Regions from separate parts of the Streptomyces sp. NPDC049954 genome, predicted to be linked through region 1. Evidence: riboswitches for the same ligand, from Rfam matches in the RefSeq annotation. Region 1 holds a riboswitch; each other region holds the start of a gene.
What was found. A riboswitch is a leader RNA that binds a small molecule or an ion and turns the genes downstream of it on or off. The one in region 1 is predicted to bind S-adenosylmethionine.

Region 1 (4,968 bases):
CTGGTTGACGCGGCCCTGGACCTGCTCGCTGTCGCCGGCACCGTCGACGATGGTCGTCTCGTCCTTGGTGATGACGACCTTGCGGGCGCGGCCCAGCAGGTCGAGACCGGCGTTCTCCAGCTTGAGGCCGACCTCCTCGGAGATGACCTGGCCACCGGTGAGGATGGCGATGTCGCCGAGCATGGCCTTGCGGCGGTCGCCGAAGCCCGGGGCCTTGACGGCGACGGACTTGAAGGTGCCGCGGATCTTGTTGACGACCAGGGTCGACAGGGCCTCGCCCTCGACGTCCTCGGCGATGATCAGCAGGGGCTTGCCCGACTGCATGACCTTCTCCAGCAGCGGAAGGAGGTCCTTCACGTTGCTGATCTTCGAGTTGACGATGAGGATGTACGGGTCGTCGAGGGACGACTCCATACGCTCCATGTCGGTGGCGAAGTACGCCGAGATGTAGCCCTTGTCGAAGCGCATGCCCTCGGTGAGTTCCAGCTCCAGACCGAAGGTCTGGGACTCCTCGACGGTGATGACGCCTTCCTTGCCCACCTTGTCCATGGCCTCGGCGATGAGCTCGCCGATCTGGGTGTCGGCGGCGGAGATGGAGGCGGTGGAGGCGATCTGCTCCTTGGTCTCCACGTCCTTGGCCTGCTCCAGGAGCGCGGTGGAGACGGCCTCGACGGCCTTCTCGATGCCGCGCTTCAGCGCCATCGGGTTGGCACCGGCGGCCACGTTGCGCAGACCCTCACGGACCAGCGCCTGGGCCAGGACGGTCGCGGTCGTCGTGCCGTCACCGGCGACGTCGTCCGTCTTCTTCGCGACCTCCTTGACCAGCTCGGCGCCGATCTTCTCGTACGGGTCCTCCAGCTCGATCTCCTTGGCGATGGAAACACCATCGTTGGTGATCGTGGGGGCGCCCCACTTCTTCTCCAGGACGACGTTGCGGCCCTTGGGGCCGAGGGTCACCTTGACGGCGTCGGCGAGCTGGTTCATACCGCGCTCAAGGCCGCGCCGCGCCTCCTCGTCGAACGCGATGATCTTGGCCATGTGAAGTGGTCCTCCCAGGACGGGGTGGGCTGAGGGACCGTGTGGCGCCCGCGACGGACGGCCTGCGCACCGCACGGTTCCTTGCCCCGTACGGCCTGCGGGCCTCACCGACCCGGTCCTTCTGTCACTCTCAACGTCAGAGTGCTAACGCCTATGATTAGCACTCGGCCTAGGAGAGTGCAAGCCTCCCGGGAGGGCATGCCCCGAAGGGGCGGCCCCGGCGGCGGGCCGGTTCCCGACAGCCCGAGGGCCCGCACCCCTGGGGGTACGGGCCCTCGGCCACGTCGTCCGTTTATCGGTCGAGCGCTGTTCAGGCAGCCTGACGGACCATGTCCGCCTGCGGCCCCTTCTGACCCTGCGAGATCTCGAACTCGACTCGCTGGCCCTCTTCAAGGGTGCGGTAACCGTCCATCTGAATCGCGCTGTAGTGGACGAAAACATCCGCACCACCGTCGACCGCGATGAAGCCGTACCCCTTCTCCGCGTTGAACCACTTGACGGTGCCCTGAGCCATGCCTAACTCCCCTATTACTGGCCCTTGCACAGGAACGCACTTCGCGAACCCGGGTCAGACCTCACCCCCCAGACGTATGGGGGTGTGCGCCGGAACGCGTCGACCGCCGCTGAATGTATCTGCCCAACTGCCGTCTGCAACAGGTCAATCGGACGAGAAATCCAGGCACCAGGTATGGACTTATAGGCCGGAATCGGCGGAAGTTCCGGGCAATTCGGGCCCGGCAAAAGGAACGCAAAGCCGCAAAAAGGCAAGAGATTCGGGAGCGGGAACACCGGCTCACAGAAGCCGCGGGGCGCGTTTCCCGGGACACTTCTCCCGGCGCCCGTCAAGGCGCGAACACGCGGCGAATCAGTATCCCCAACTGTACCTCTGCCAATCTCATGGAATTGCCCCCTCCGCTTTTCCGCGAAGGGGGCAACACAAATGAGGGGACGGATTCCGGATGCGCTCAGCAGCCGCCGGCGACCGCCGGGATGATCGAGATCCCGGCGCCGTCGGGGGTCGCCGTCTCCAGGCCCTGCTCGAAGCGGACGTCGTCGTCGTTGACGTAGACGTTCACGAAACGGCGCAGCTTGCCCGAGTCGTCGAGGACCCGGCCGGCGATGCCGGTGTGGTTCTTCTCCAGGTCGGCGATGACCTCGGCGAGGGTCGCGCCCTCGGCCGGGACCTCGGACTTGCCGCCGGTGTAGGTGCGCAGGATGGTGGGGATGCGGACGTTGACGCTCATGGGGTACAGCCTTTCTCGGCCTGCTCGGCCGAAGGGCGGAGTGACGGCTCAGGCGGAGGGGCGGACACGAGGGCGGACCGGGGCACGCGGGCGCACCGGGGGCCGCCCCGCGGCCGCGTGCGGCTCAGTCGCGGGCGAGACCGGCGGCGCGGAACGCGTCGAGGTCCGGGCGGATGGTCGCGGTCGGCCCGGTGGTGGGCGCCACCGCGTCGAGCGTCTTGAGCCCGTCACCGGTGTTGAGCACGACGGTGGTGAGGCTCGGGTCGAGCGCCCCGGACTCGATCAGCTTGCGGGTCACCCCCACGGTCACCCCGCCCGCGGTCTCGGCGAAGATCCCCTCGGTGCGGGCGAGCAGCTTGATCGCGTCCACGACCTGCTCGTCGTTCACGTCCTCCACCGCGCCGCCGGTGCGCCGGGCGATGTCCAGGACGTACGGGCCGTCCGCCGGGTTGCCGATCGCGAGGGACTTGGCGATGGTGTTCGGCTTCTGCGGGCGTACGACGTCGTGGCCGGCCTTGTACGCGGTGGAGACCGGCGAGCAGCCCTCCGCCTGGGCTCCGAAGATCCGGTACGGCTTGTCGGCGACCAGGCCGAGCCTGATCAGCTCCTGGAAGCCCTTGTCGATCTTGGTGAGCTGGGAGCCGGAGGCCACCGGGATGACGATCTGGTCGGGCAGTTCCCAGCCGAGCTGCTCGGCGATCTCGTACGCGAGGGTCTTGGAGCCCTCTCCGTAGTACGGGCGCAGGTTGACGTTGACGAAGCCCCAGCCCTCGCCGAGCGGGTCACCGATCAGCTCGGAGCAGAAACGGTTCACGTCGTCGTAGTTGCCCTCGATGCCGACCAGCTCGCCGCCGTAGACGGCGGCCATGACGACCTTGCCCTGTTCCAGGTCGTGCGGGATGAACACGCAGGAGCGGAAGCCGGCGCGGGCGGCGGCGGCGCCGACGGCGCCGGCCAGGTTGCCGGTCGAGGAGCAGGAGAGGGTCGTGAAGCCGAAGGCGCGGGCGGCCTCGACGGCGATGGCGACGACGCGGTCCTTGAAGGAGTGCGTCGGGTTGCCGGAGTCGTCCTTGACGTACAGGCCGCCGGTGACGCCGAGCTCGCGGGCGAGGCGGTCGGCCTGGACGAGCTGGGTGAAGCCGGGGTTGGTGCTGGGGTGGGTGGCCACGTCGGCGGGGACGGGCAGCAGCGGGGCGTAGCGCCAGATGTTGTCGGGACCGGCCTCGATCCGCTTGCGCAGGGCCTCGGGGTCGCCCGCGGGGAGGTCGTAGGCGACTTCCAACGGGCCGAAGCAGCTCTGACAGGCGAAGATGGGTCCGAGCGGGAAGCGCTCGCCGCATTCGCGGCACGAGAGAGCGGCGGCGGGTCCGAGATCGACGCCCGTCTTCGCGGGAGCGGAGGTTTCGGCGGTCTGCACAGCCATGGTGGGGAGGCCCTTTCTCCTCATCTTCCTCGCGACGCATTTCGCCACGAGACGGAATTGGCACCTTCCCGAGCCGTGGGCCTCGGTGGCGGACGTACCGCCAGGAGACTCGGCCGGAGGGTTGCCGGGGCTTCAACGGGCCGTTTCCCTCTGCCCCTCTGGATGAGCGGTATGGCAGGCGGATCCTGAGGTCCGCCGCGTTTGTCACGTGTCCGGCACGTGGTGTGTCACGTGCTTGTCATGACACGCGGTGCGGGTGGCGCAGCCCGACATGGGATGGTCACCGGCACTGTCCAAGACTGTAACCGAAGCACCGGATCGTTGAGATAGTCGTCCGAACGCCGAGATGGAGATCACGGTCGGCCGCCGGGCCGGCCGCACCCAGGTAAGTCACTTCCGGTATTCCGCAAGCAGTACCCGCACGAGGGGACGCACAACGTGCTCGAAGAGGTGGAGCGCTGGCTCGACCGCCGTTCCTGGACCGCAGCCGACCGCACGCTGCCGCAGATCCTCGCGGCCAAGCAGGCGACCGGGTCCTCGGTGAGCGTGGTCCTGCCCGCACTGGACGAGGAAGCCACGGTCGGCGACATCGTGACCGTGATCCGGCGAGAGCTGATGGAGAAGGTCCCGCTCGTGGACGAGCTGGTGGTCCTCGACTCCGGTTCGACCGACCGTACGGGGGAGGTCGCCGCGGCGGCCGGAGCCCGGGTCGTGCACCGTGACGTCGTGCTGCCGGGCCTGCCCGCGGTGCCCGGCAAGGGAGAGGTCCTGTGGCGCTCCCTGCTCGTCACCGAGGGCGACATCGTGTGTTTCGTGGACTCCGACCTGAAGGAGTTCTCCCCGGACTTCGTGTCCGGCATCGTGGGCCCGCTGCTGACCGACCCGGACGTGCACTTCGTCAAGGCGATGTACGAGCGTCCACTGGGCGGCGCCTCGGGGCAGGGCGGCCGGGTCACCGAGATCATGGCCCGCCCGCTGCTGAACATGCACTGGCCTCGGCTGGCCGGTTTCGTCCAGCCGCTGGGCGGCGAGTACGCGGCGCGGCGCTCCCTGCTGGAGCGGCTGCCGTTCCCGGTGGGCTACGGCGTCGAGCTGGGCCTGCTCGTGGACGCGCTGCACACGGTGGGCCTGGACGCGCTCGCCCAGGTGGACGTCGGGGTCCGCAAACACCGCCACCAGGACGGGCAGGCGCTGGGCCGGATGTCCGCGGCGATCTACCGCACCGCCCAGCTCCGCCTGGCCAGGGGCCACCTCGTACGCCCC
Region 2 (4,968 bases), on a different contig from region 1:
TCCTTGGCCTCGGCCAGTTCGGCGCGCAGGCGTTCCAGTTCGTCGCGGGTCGCGTCGTCGATCCGCTCGGCGTCGGCCCGCTGGGCCTCCTCGCCGGCCGCCGCGACGAGCTTGACCCAGCCGGGCGGGCGCAGCACGTAGGCCGCCGCCGCGACGTCGAGCGGGTCCGCGGCGGGCGGCGGGGCGCCGCACTCCAGGGCCTCGCACACCTCGGGCTGGGCACCGCGCAGCCCGAGCGCGATGCGCTGGCGGAAGGCGGGGTCGCTCTCCACGGCCGCGGCCATGGCGTTGCCCGCGAACTTGGCCCTGCGGGACGGGGTGAAGCGGGCGTACTGCCGTAGTGAGGCGGGCAGTTCGGACACCGTGAGCCCGCCGAAGGCGGCCGACACGATGGCCACGACCCGCCGCCTGACCCCTTCGGGCAGCGGTCCTTCGAGCGGCTCGGCCCCGCCGTCGGCAGCCCGGGCACCTTCGCCGGGAAGCTCACCGCCCGGTGCGGCCCCGGTCCGCCCGTCCGGCGGCCCGGCTTCGGTCCGCCCCTCGGCAGGTCCGGCCTCGGCACGCTCCCCGGAGTCCGCCGCGGGACGGTTCGTCCCGGCGGAGTCCGGGGCACGACTGTCCCGTCCGTCCGGCGGCACGGCGGCCTCGGGCTGCCGCTCACCGGCGGCCCCGGGGGGCGCCCCGGCGGTTTCGGCGTCGCCCGTGGCGTTCGCTTCCTCCACCCTTCGTCACCCCATCTCGCCGTGCGGGCCGGCCCTCAGGAGGCCGGGCCCGGCCTGTCCACCAGTTCCACCTGGTCCACCGCGTTGCACCAGCGGCAGCGGACCGACTCGATGGTCTCATCGACCACTTCACGCTCCTCCACCTGCGGCGCCCCGGCGAGGTCGAGATGTACGTACTCGACGACCTTCGACGAACGGGTCACGTCGAAGCGCGTGAGGTTGCCGCACAGCGTGCAGCGCCAGCGCGTCGTGTCCGTCGGAAGGGAAACCGTCATCGTGCCCGTCGCTTTCTTCGCAGTGGTACCAGTCCTCATTGCCCGTAACCCTACGGCCTGACGTACCGGACGCGAGCCGGGATACCCGGCGGCGCGGTGGCACGCCCCGTTCCGCACGCAAGGTCATGATATGTCCATGATCCCTTTCCGGGACGACGGGAAGCGGCCCGCGCGGACCGCCCACCCGGTCCGGGTACCCCGTCAATGCGGACCGACCGCCCCGAGCGGCCCGGCCCCGGCGTACGACGGCGGGGACCGCCTCGCGTCCGCCGGGACCCGCGTCGCGCACCCCGGCACCTCGCGGTCCGGCGGGCCTTCTCGCCGGGCTTCCTGCCCGCGTGAGCCCGGATCGGGCGCATTAAGGTGGCAGCATCAGCCAGGGCCACCGAAGGGGACAGCCAGCCGTGATCACCGCGATCGTGCTCATCAAGACCAGCGTCGACCGGATTCCGGAGATCGCCGAGTCGATCGCCGGCATGGACAGCGTGAGCGAGGTCTTCTCCGTCACCGGTTCCTACGACCTGATCGCGATGGTGCGGGTGGCCCGGCACGAGGACCTCGCCGAGATCATTCCCGGGCGCATCAGCCGGGTGCCCGGCGTCGTCGAGACGGACACCCACGTCGCCTTCCGCACCTACTCGCAGCACGACCTCGAAGCGGCCTTCGCGATCGGCCTCGACTCCTGAGCCGCCGCGCCCGCCGGTGGCGGCCCGCCCGGCCGCTCCCGCACCGCCCGCAGACCTGAGCCCCCGGCGCGCGCCGGGGGCTCAGGTGTACGCGGCCGGGGCCCCGCCGATCCGGCTCAGACGGCCGGGACGCAGCGCCCGCCCTCGGTGCGGTAGCTCCACCGCGCCCCGTCGGCCACCAGCTCGCGGACGGCGCCGAGGAACCGCTCGACGTGCTCGTCGGGGGTGCCCGCGCCGAAACTGACCCTGATCGCGTTGAGCGACTGCTCCCCCGCCGCGCCCTCGGGGGCCCCGCACTCGCCGGGCGCCTCGGCCGTGGAGCCGAGCAGGGTGCGCACCAGGGGGTGGGCGCAGAACAGTCCGTCGCGCACCCCGATGCCGTACTCGGCGGAGAGCGCGGCGGCGAAGTGCGAGCTGTTCCAGCCCGAGACGACGAAGGACAGCACGCCGACCCGTTCGGCGGCCTCGCCGAAGAGGGACAGCACGGTGACACCGGGAACGTCCGCGAGCCCGGTGCGCACCCGCTCCACGAGCTGCCTCTCACGGGCGACGAGGCTGTCGAACCCGGCCTCCGTGAGCGCCTTGCAGGCCGAGGCGATCGCGTAGGCGCCGATGACGTTGGGCGAACCGGCCTCGTGGCGGGCCGCGCCGCCGTGCCACACGACGTCGACCCCTCCGTCCTCGCGCCGGCTCACCGAACGGCTGGCGCCGCCCCCCGCGAGGTACGGCTCCGCCTCCTCCAGCCAGTCGGAGCGGCCGGCCAGCACACCGGAACCGAAGGGCGCGTACAGCTTGTGTCCGGAGAAAGCGACCCAGTCGACGTCCAACTCCTGTACGGAGACGGGGTGGTGGGGGGCGAGCTGCGCGGCGTCCAGCACGATCCGGGCGCCGTGCGCGTGGGCGACTGCGGCCAGTTCGCGCACCGGCCAGATCTCCCCCGTCACATTGGAGGCGCCGGTGACGCACACCAGGGCGGGCCCGTGGGGTTCCCGCGCGGCCAGGGCGCGCTCCAGGGTGTCGACGGCCTCGGCCGGGCTGCGCGGGGCGTCGAGGTGGGTGACCTCGGCGTTGCGCCAGGGCAGCAGCGAGGCGTGGTGCTCGGTCTCGAAGACGAACACCTGGCACCCGGCGGGCAGGCAGGCGGCGAGCAGGTTCAGCGAGTCGGTGGTGGAGCGGGTGAAGAGCAGTTCGTCGCTCTCCCGGCAGTCGAGGAACTCGGCGACCTCCACCCGGGCCTTCTCGAACAGGTCGGTGGAGAGCTGCGAGAGGTACCCGGCACCCCGGTGCACGCTGCCGTAGTACGGGGCGTAGGCGGCGACGTCGTCCCACACCCGCTGGAGGGCGGGGGCGCTCGCGGCGTAGTCGAGGGCGGCGTACTCGACCTCGCCGCCGGTCACCAGCGGGACGCGGACATCCCGCCCGAGCACGGACAGAGGCTGACAAACGGTCTGGGCGGCGGCAGCGGTGGAGACAGTCACGGCGAAACTCCCGGGGCGAAGGGACCCACGGACACGGACGCACGGGCCCGTGGGGCGAAGATGAGGAGGAGGTGCGGGGACGGGGCGCTCGGCCCTACCGCATTCGCTTGCTCACGAGACTGCTCCCTCGACGACCAGGACCCCTGGTGTCGAGCCCGGCGGGGGATTCACAGAGAAACGCCCCGGAACGGGCGCGGAGGGGTCCGCGCTTGCCGCAGACCTCGCTGCCTGCGGCCTGGTCTTCACCCGGGGCACCCCGCCACGGACGGAGGGTTGCCGGACAGCGGGCCGGGGCCGTAGTCGCTGTCACTCATGACCTGCCCGGCATCCTGCCATATCGCCTGCGGCGGGCACAGGGGGGTCCGCCATGCGGACGAAGGACTGTCCTCAAACGCCGGACGGGCTGGTGGTGGCCCCGCCCTCTTCACCGGCACCCACCCCCCGGACAGACGCACAACTCAAGCCCGTCCGGCGCCTGAGGACACCCCCGAAGGCGAAGGAAACGCCCCGGACACCGCACCGACCACCACCCCAGCCCGTCCGGCGTTTGAGGACACCGCCGAAGGCGGATCAGGCCCCCGCCCGCCCCGCCGGCTCAGGCGTTGGTGGCCGTGACCCAGCGGTCGAGCGCCCCCGCCGCCGCGCCCGAGTCGAGGGACTCCGCCGCGCGCGCCATCTGGGCGGCGATCTGTTCGGTGAGCGGGGCCCGCGTCGGGTGGAGGGCGACCAGCGCCGCCGCCGAGTTCAGCAGCACCGCGTCCCGCACGGGCCCGCGTTCCCCCGCGAACAGGCGCCGCGCGACATCCGCGTTGTACGAGGCGTCGCCGCCGCGCAGCGCCTCCACCGGGGCGAGGGCGAGGCCCACCTCGCGCGGGTCGAAGGCCTCCTCGCGCACCTGCCCGTCCCGCACCACCCAGACCCGGGAGGTCGCGGTGATGGTCAGCTCGTCGAGGCCGTCGTCGCCCCGGAACACGAGCGCCGAGGAGCCGCGCGCGGCGAGCACCCCCGCCATGATGGGCGCCATCCGGGCGTCCGCGACACCGGTGGCCTGGGCCGCGACCCGGGCCGGGTTGGTGAGCGGGCCGAGGAAGTTGAAGGTCGTGCGGATGCCCAGCTCACGGCGGGCCGGCGCCACGTGGCGCAGCGCGGGGTGGAACTTGACCGCGAAGCAGAAGGTGATCCCGGCCTCCTCGGCGACCTCGACGACCCGCTGCGGGCTCAGGTCCAGGTTGACGCCGAGCTTCTCCAGGACGTCGGAGGCCCCGGAGGCGGAGGAGGAGGCGCGGTTGCCGTGCTTGACCACCTTCGCTCCGGTGCCGGCCACGACGACGGCCGACATGGTCGAGATGTTGACGGTCTTCGCGCCGTCCCCGCCGGTGCCGACGATGTCGACGCTGGGCCCGGGCACCTCGATGGTGCGGGCGTGCGCGTACATCGCCTCGACGATGCCGCTGATCTCCTCGACCGTCTCGCCCTTGGCGCGCAGCGCCACGGCGAAGCCCGCGATCTGCGCGTCGGTGGCCTCGCCGCGCATGATGCGGTCCATCGCCCACGCCGTGTGCGCGGCGGACTGGTCCTCGCCCGCGAGCAGCCCGTCCAGGACCTGGGGCCAGGAAGTGACCGCCGCGGTGTCGCCTCCGACGGGGTGCACAGCGCTCATGGTCGCTCCTGGTGGGTCGTGTGGGTACGGCTTCTGCCAGGGGGTCCGGCGGATCAGGCCGGGTCGCGACGCCTGGCACGGGCCTGGCACGGCGCCCCCCGGCGCCCAGGATATCGGCGCGCGCGGACGGCGAAGAGCCCCGTCCAT
Region 3 (4,968 bases), on a different contig from region 1:
CCCGGCCCGGCGCCTGTCGTACATGCTCGACGACGCCCGGCCGCGCCTGCTCCTGACCACGCCCGAGACGCACCGCCGCCTCCCGCAGACGCGGGTGCCGTACCTGCACGTGGCGGACACCGGGCAGGGTGCCCCGGCCGGGGCACCCGCAGAAGACGTACCCGCCGCTCCCGCGCTGCTCCCCGCGCACCCCGCGTACGTCATCTACACGTCCGGCTCCACGGGCCGGCCCAAGGGCGTCGTGGTCACCCACGGGGGCGTCGGCGCCCTGGTCAGGACGCAGGGAGAGCGGCTGGGCGCGGGACCGGGCAGCCGGGTGCTGCACATGGCGTCCGTCAGCTTCGACGCCGCGTTCTGGGAGCTGTGCATGGGCGTGCTCTCGGGCGCCTGCCTGGAGATCGACACCCGCGAGGCCCTGCTGCCGGGGCCCACTCTCGCGGCCCTGGTGCGCGAACGCGGCGTCACCCACCTCACTCTGCCGCCCCCCGCGCTCGCGGTCATGCCGCCCGGCTCGCTCCCCGCGGGGACCACACTGGTGCTCGCCGGGGAGGCGTGCCCGCCCGCGCTGGCGCGGGAGTGGGCGCGGGACCGGTTCCTGGTCAACGCGTACGGGCCGACGGAGACCACCGTCTGCGCCACCATGAGCGGCTTCCAGCACGCACAGGGCCCGCTCGCCCCGGACCGCAGCGTGTCCATCGGTGTCCCCGTCGACGGCACGCGGGTCCACGTCCTGGACGAGCGGCTGGCGCCCGTGCCGCCCGGTGTCGTCGGCGAACTGTACGTGTCCGGTGCGGGCCTCGCCCGCGGGTACCACGGCCGGGCGGCCCTGACGGCCTCGCGTTTCGTGGCCGACCCCTTCGACACCGCCGGGGGCCGCATGTACCGCACCGGCGATCTGGTGCGCTGGACGGCCGAGGGCGAGCTGCGCTACGTCTCGCGCGTCGACGACCAGGTCAAGCTCCGCGGCTTCCGCATCGAACTCGGGGAGGTGGAGGCCGCTCTGACCTCGCTGCCCGGAGTCCGTGCGGCCTGCGCCATGGTCCGCGAGGACCGGCCCGGCGACCGGCGTCTGGTCGCCTACACCGTGCCCGCGGACGGGACGGCGACGGGCTGGGAGGAGGCCGAGATCCGGGCCCGTCTCGCGACGACCCTGCCCGACCACATGATCCCGTCCGCCCATGTCCGTCTGACCGCCCTGCCCGTCACCCCCAACGGGAAGACCGACCGGCGGGCCCTGCCCGCGCCGGGACCGGCCGCACCGGCCTCGGGCGGTGCGCCGCGCACCGCCCGGCAGCGGGACCTGTGCGCGGCGTTCGCCGAGACGCTCGGCGTGCCCGAGGTCGGCCTCACGGACGACTTCTTCGCGCTGGGCGGCCACTCGCTGCTCGCCGTGACCCTGGCCCAGCGGATCGGCGAACGCTGCGGTCGACGGCCGTCCCTGCGGGCGCTGTTCGCGGCTCCCACCGTCGAGGGCGTCGACCGCTACCTGGCGGGGACGGAGGGCGGGCGCGAGGAGCCCTCCCTCACGACCGATCTCGCCGCCGAGGTCCGGCTGGCCCCGGACATCACGGGCACGGGACGGCGCGGCCCGGACGGTGTCCCCGCCCCGCGCCCCTCGCGTCCTTCGCCCCGGCCCTTCCTGACCGGCGCGTCCGGCTTCCTCGGCGCCTTCCTCCTGCGCGACCTGATCGAGACCACCGGCGAACCGGTCGACTGCCTGGTACGGGCCGAGGACGGGCGACGGGCAGCCCACCGGCTGCGGGCCAACCTGGAGCGCTACGGCCTGTGGCGCGAGCGGTACGCGGACCTGATCCGGCCCGTGCCCGGCGATCTCGCCGCCCCGGGCCTCGGCCTGCCGCCCGAGGAGCGGGCCGCTCTGGTGCGCCGTCTCGGCCTCGTGCTGCACAACGGCGCGCGCGTCAACTTCGCCGCCGGGTACGGGGATCTGCGGGCCCCCAACGTGGCCGGCACCGAGGAGCTGCTGCGCCTGCTCGCCGACTCGGCCTCCCCCGGGATGCACTACGTCTCGACCACGAGCGTCTACGCCCCCGCCTCCGCCGCCGGACAGGCCGTCATCACGGAGTCGACGCCGACCGGCCCGGCGGCCGGACTGCCCGACGGGTACGCGCGGAGCAAGTGGGTCGCCGAGGGACTTCTCGGTCTGGCCCGGGAACGCGGCCTGCCGGTGACCGTCTACCGGCCGGGCCGCATCAGCGGCGACACCACCACGGGGGCCTGCCAGGACCGGGATCTGCTGTGGCAGCTCATCAAGGGCTGCCTCCAGGCGGGGATGGTGCCGGACCTGCCGTACGGGTCGACCGACTGGGTGCCCGTGGACTACGTCAGCGCGGCGGTCGTGGCGCTCGCCACCTGTGGCGGGGACGCCACGGAGCCGTTCCATCTCACGCACCCCGAGGCCCCCGGTCTGCGCACGGTCTTCGAGGTGGCCGCCCGCCTCGGCCACGAGCTGCGCACCGTCCCCGCTGCGCGGTGGCGGGCCCGTGTCGCGGCGCAGCAGGACAACGCGGCACAACTGTTCCTGGGTGACGAGTCCGACGACCGGCACGGGGCGACGGACCGGCGCCGCTTCGACTCCAGCCGGACGATCACCGCGGCGGCGGCCCGGGGCGTGCGTCTGCCGGTCCTGACCGAGGAGGTCCTGACCCGCTACCTGACCTGGTTTCGTACGACGGGGTTCCTGCCGGCGCCCGAGGGGGTGCCCGCCGTCTCCTGACAGCCGTGCGCGCCGGGCACCCGACGGGGAGTACCGGTCCGTCGGGCGCCCGGCGGGCCGGGGCGCGGGCGCCGAAACCGCCTGCGCCGCGCGGGCGGACCTCGGAGGATCGTGGCAGGACTCCGACGCCGGGTGCGGGGCGCTCCCCGTCCACCACCCGGCGTCCGCACCCCGCCGCCGAAGAAGGCCGCCCGTGGATCCGGGCCCCCTCCTCCCCCTGCGTACTCCACGCCTGACGCTGCGCCTGTTCACCGCGCGGGACCTGGACGCGATGCACGCCTACCAGGGGCAGACCGTGGTCGCTTGCGAAGTCCGCGCCACGAGACCGGTCTTGACGGCCGTTGCGGGCCCCGTGACACTGAGGAGGACGGTCACGATCGTCAGCGCCCGCGCGCGCAGACCCCGTACGCGGTTCATCGGCCCCGGCCCGCTGACAGGCAACCCTTCCGCCGCGATGGGGTGCCCCGGGTGACGACCGGGTCCCGCCGACGGCGGCGGGGCAAGCGTGGTTTGCCTCCGGCGAACCCGGGAGGGGACTGGTGGGGATGTCAGGAACGGTCAGGGAAGCGACGCGGATGCCGCGCCGGCGACCGGCCTCCTCGCCCGCTCCCCGGCGCCGCACCTTGACCCGTCGGCTGCACATCGATCTGCTGCGGGTGTGCAGCGCCGCTGTCCGTCTCCGCTGACGGGCGGATCGCCGGCGCGCCCCGTGCGGCCCCTGCCCACGCCGTGCCGCACCGTTCACGACGGGTCAGGACCTGCGTCCGGCTCGCCGTTCCGCACCGGGCGGGCCCGCCGGGACCCCCGCGCCCCGCTCCGCCCTCCTGTACGTCCCTCCTTCCGCGCCCGTTTCGCCGGCTCCGGACACCCCGCCGAGTCAGATGAGTTGGAGAGCCATGACCGCTACCGCCCCGCACACCCACGACCAGGCGCAGCACCCCCTCGCGACGCTCGTCCGCCCTTCCCTGCCCGCCCCCGTCTTCCGCGGCCGGATCGGCAGTTCGGCCGCCCGGGGCTTCTATCCGGCGCCGCACCGCTACGAGGTGTACCTGCGCGGCCACTGTCCCGACGCGCTGCGGGTGTTCGTCACGCTGGGCCTGCTGGGCCTGCGCGAGGAGGTGCCCGTGACGGTCCTGGGCACGCCGGGCGTCACGCCCTCGGCGGAGGCGGGGCTGCGGCACGCCTACGAGGCGGCGCGGCACCGGTACGCGGGGCCGCTCTCCGTGCCGGCCCTGTGCGACCGGTGGAGCGGCCGGGTGGTCAGCAACCACGCCCCGGACATCCTGCGCGACCTCACGGACCGGTTCCCCTCCCCCGCCCGCGACGGCCGCCCCGGGGCGCCCGGGCTGCGGCCCGCGTGCCGCGCCGCCGACATCGACCGGCTGGAGTCCCTGCTCCATCCCCTGCCCGAGGAACGCGAACACCACTGCTCTGGGGCGGTGTTGGACGAGATCGACCGGCGTCTGACGGACAGCCCCCATGTGTGGGGCGAGGCGCTGACCGCTTCCGACGTCGACGTCTGGGCGGCACTGCTGTGGCCGGCCGCCGGACACGGGGGCGAGCTGCGGGCCGCGCTGGAGGAGCATCCCGGCCGCCTGCGGCTGCTGGCGTACGTGGAGCGGCTCAGCGCCCGGCCGCAGTTCCGGGCGGCGCTGGAGGCCGGGCTCGGGCCGCGCTGAGAGGCAGCCGCCGGTCTCAGCGTTCCGCCGAGGTCACCACGTCGGCGAAGCGGTGGGCGACCGTGCGCCAGGTCTCGACGGTGGACGGCTCCTCGCGCAGGGCGAGGGCACGCAGGGTCTCGGGGTCCGGGGCGCCGTGCCGGGACAGCCGGCCGGGGTTCCAGTGCCGGATCCGTTCGGCCGTCGCCTCCGGGTGGAACTGCACGCCCCACGCCGAGGGGCCGACCCGGAACCCCTGGTAGGGGCAGTGCTCGCTGTGCGCAAGCCAGTGGGCGCCCGGGGGGAGCGCGGTGATGGCGTCGACGTGGTTCTCGATGGCCCGGGGGTGCGCGGGCAGACCGTGGAACAGCGGGTCGTGCGCGGCTTCGGGGCGCAGGCTGAGCCGGGTGCTGCCGAACTCCGGGGTGCCGTGCTCTGCGCGCACCTCGCCGCCCGCGACCTGGGCGAGCATCTGGCCTCCGAGGCAGATGCCGAACAGCGGGGTCGCTCCGCTCAGGGCCTGGCGTACGAGGTCCCGGGTCGCGGGCAGCCACGGGGCGCGCGCGTCGTCGTCGG

Region 2: another riboswitch for S-adenosylmethionine. It lies ahead of AB0J21_RS13615 (aminotransferase class V-fold PLP-dependent enzyme); the one in region 1 lies ahead of thrC (threonine synthase).
Region 3: another riboswitch for S-adenosylmethionine. It lies ahead of AB0J21_RS21475 (cell envelope biogenesis protein OmpA); the one in region 1 lies ahead of thrC (threonine synthase).

What each region holds. Positions count from the first base shown of each region.
Region 1 is NZ_JBFALS010000002.1:230,809-235,776, reverse strand. It holds gene groL (chaperonin GroEL) at 1-1,038, opposite strand, end outside; gene AB0J21_RS04555 (cold-shock protein) at 1,349-1,552, opposite strand; gene AB0J21_RS04550 (MoaD/ThiS family protein) at 2,004-2,282, opposite strand; gene thrC (threonine synthase) at 2,407-3,705, opposite strand; SAM riboswitch class I at 3,723-3,874, opposite strand; gene AB0J21_RS04540 (glucosyl-3-phosphoglycerate synthase) at 4,144-4,968, shown strand, end outside.
Region 2 is NZ_JBFALS010000005.1:379,406-384,373, forward strand. It holds gene AB0J21_RS13600 (NYN domain-containing protein) at 1-425, opposite strand, end outside; gene AB0J21_RS13605 (hypothetical protein) at 758-997, opposite strand; gene AB0J21_RS13610 (Lrp/AsnC ligand binding domain-containing protein) at 1,402-1,683, shown strand; gene AB0J21_RS13615 (aminotransferase class V-fold PLP-dependent enzyme) at 1,800-3,161, opposite strand; SAM riboswitch class IV at 3,362-3,479, opposite strand; gene trpD (anthranilate phosphoribosyltransferase) at 3,757-4,821, opposite strand.
Region 3 is NZ_JBFALS010000009.1:12,869-17,836, reverse strand. It holds gene AB0J21_RS21480 (amino acid adenylation domain-containing protein) at 1-2,734, shown strand, start outside; SAM riboswitch class IV at 3,104-3,246, shown strand; gene AB0J21_RS21475 (cell envelope biogenesis protein OmpA) at 3,631-4,413, shown strand; gene AB0J21_RS21470 (type 1 glutamine amidotransferase) at 4,430-4,968, opposite strand, start outside.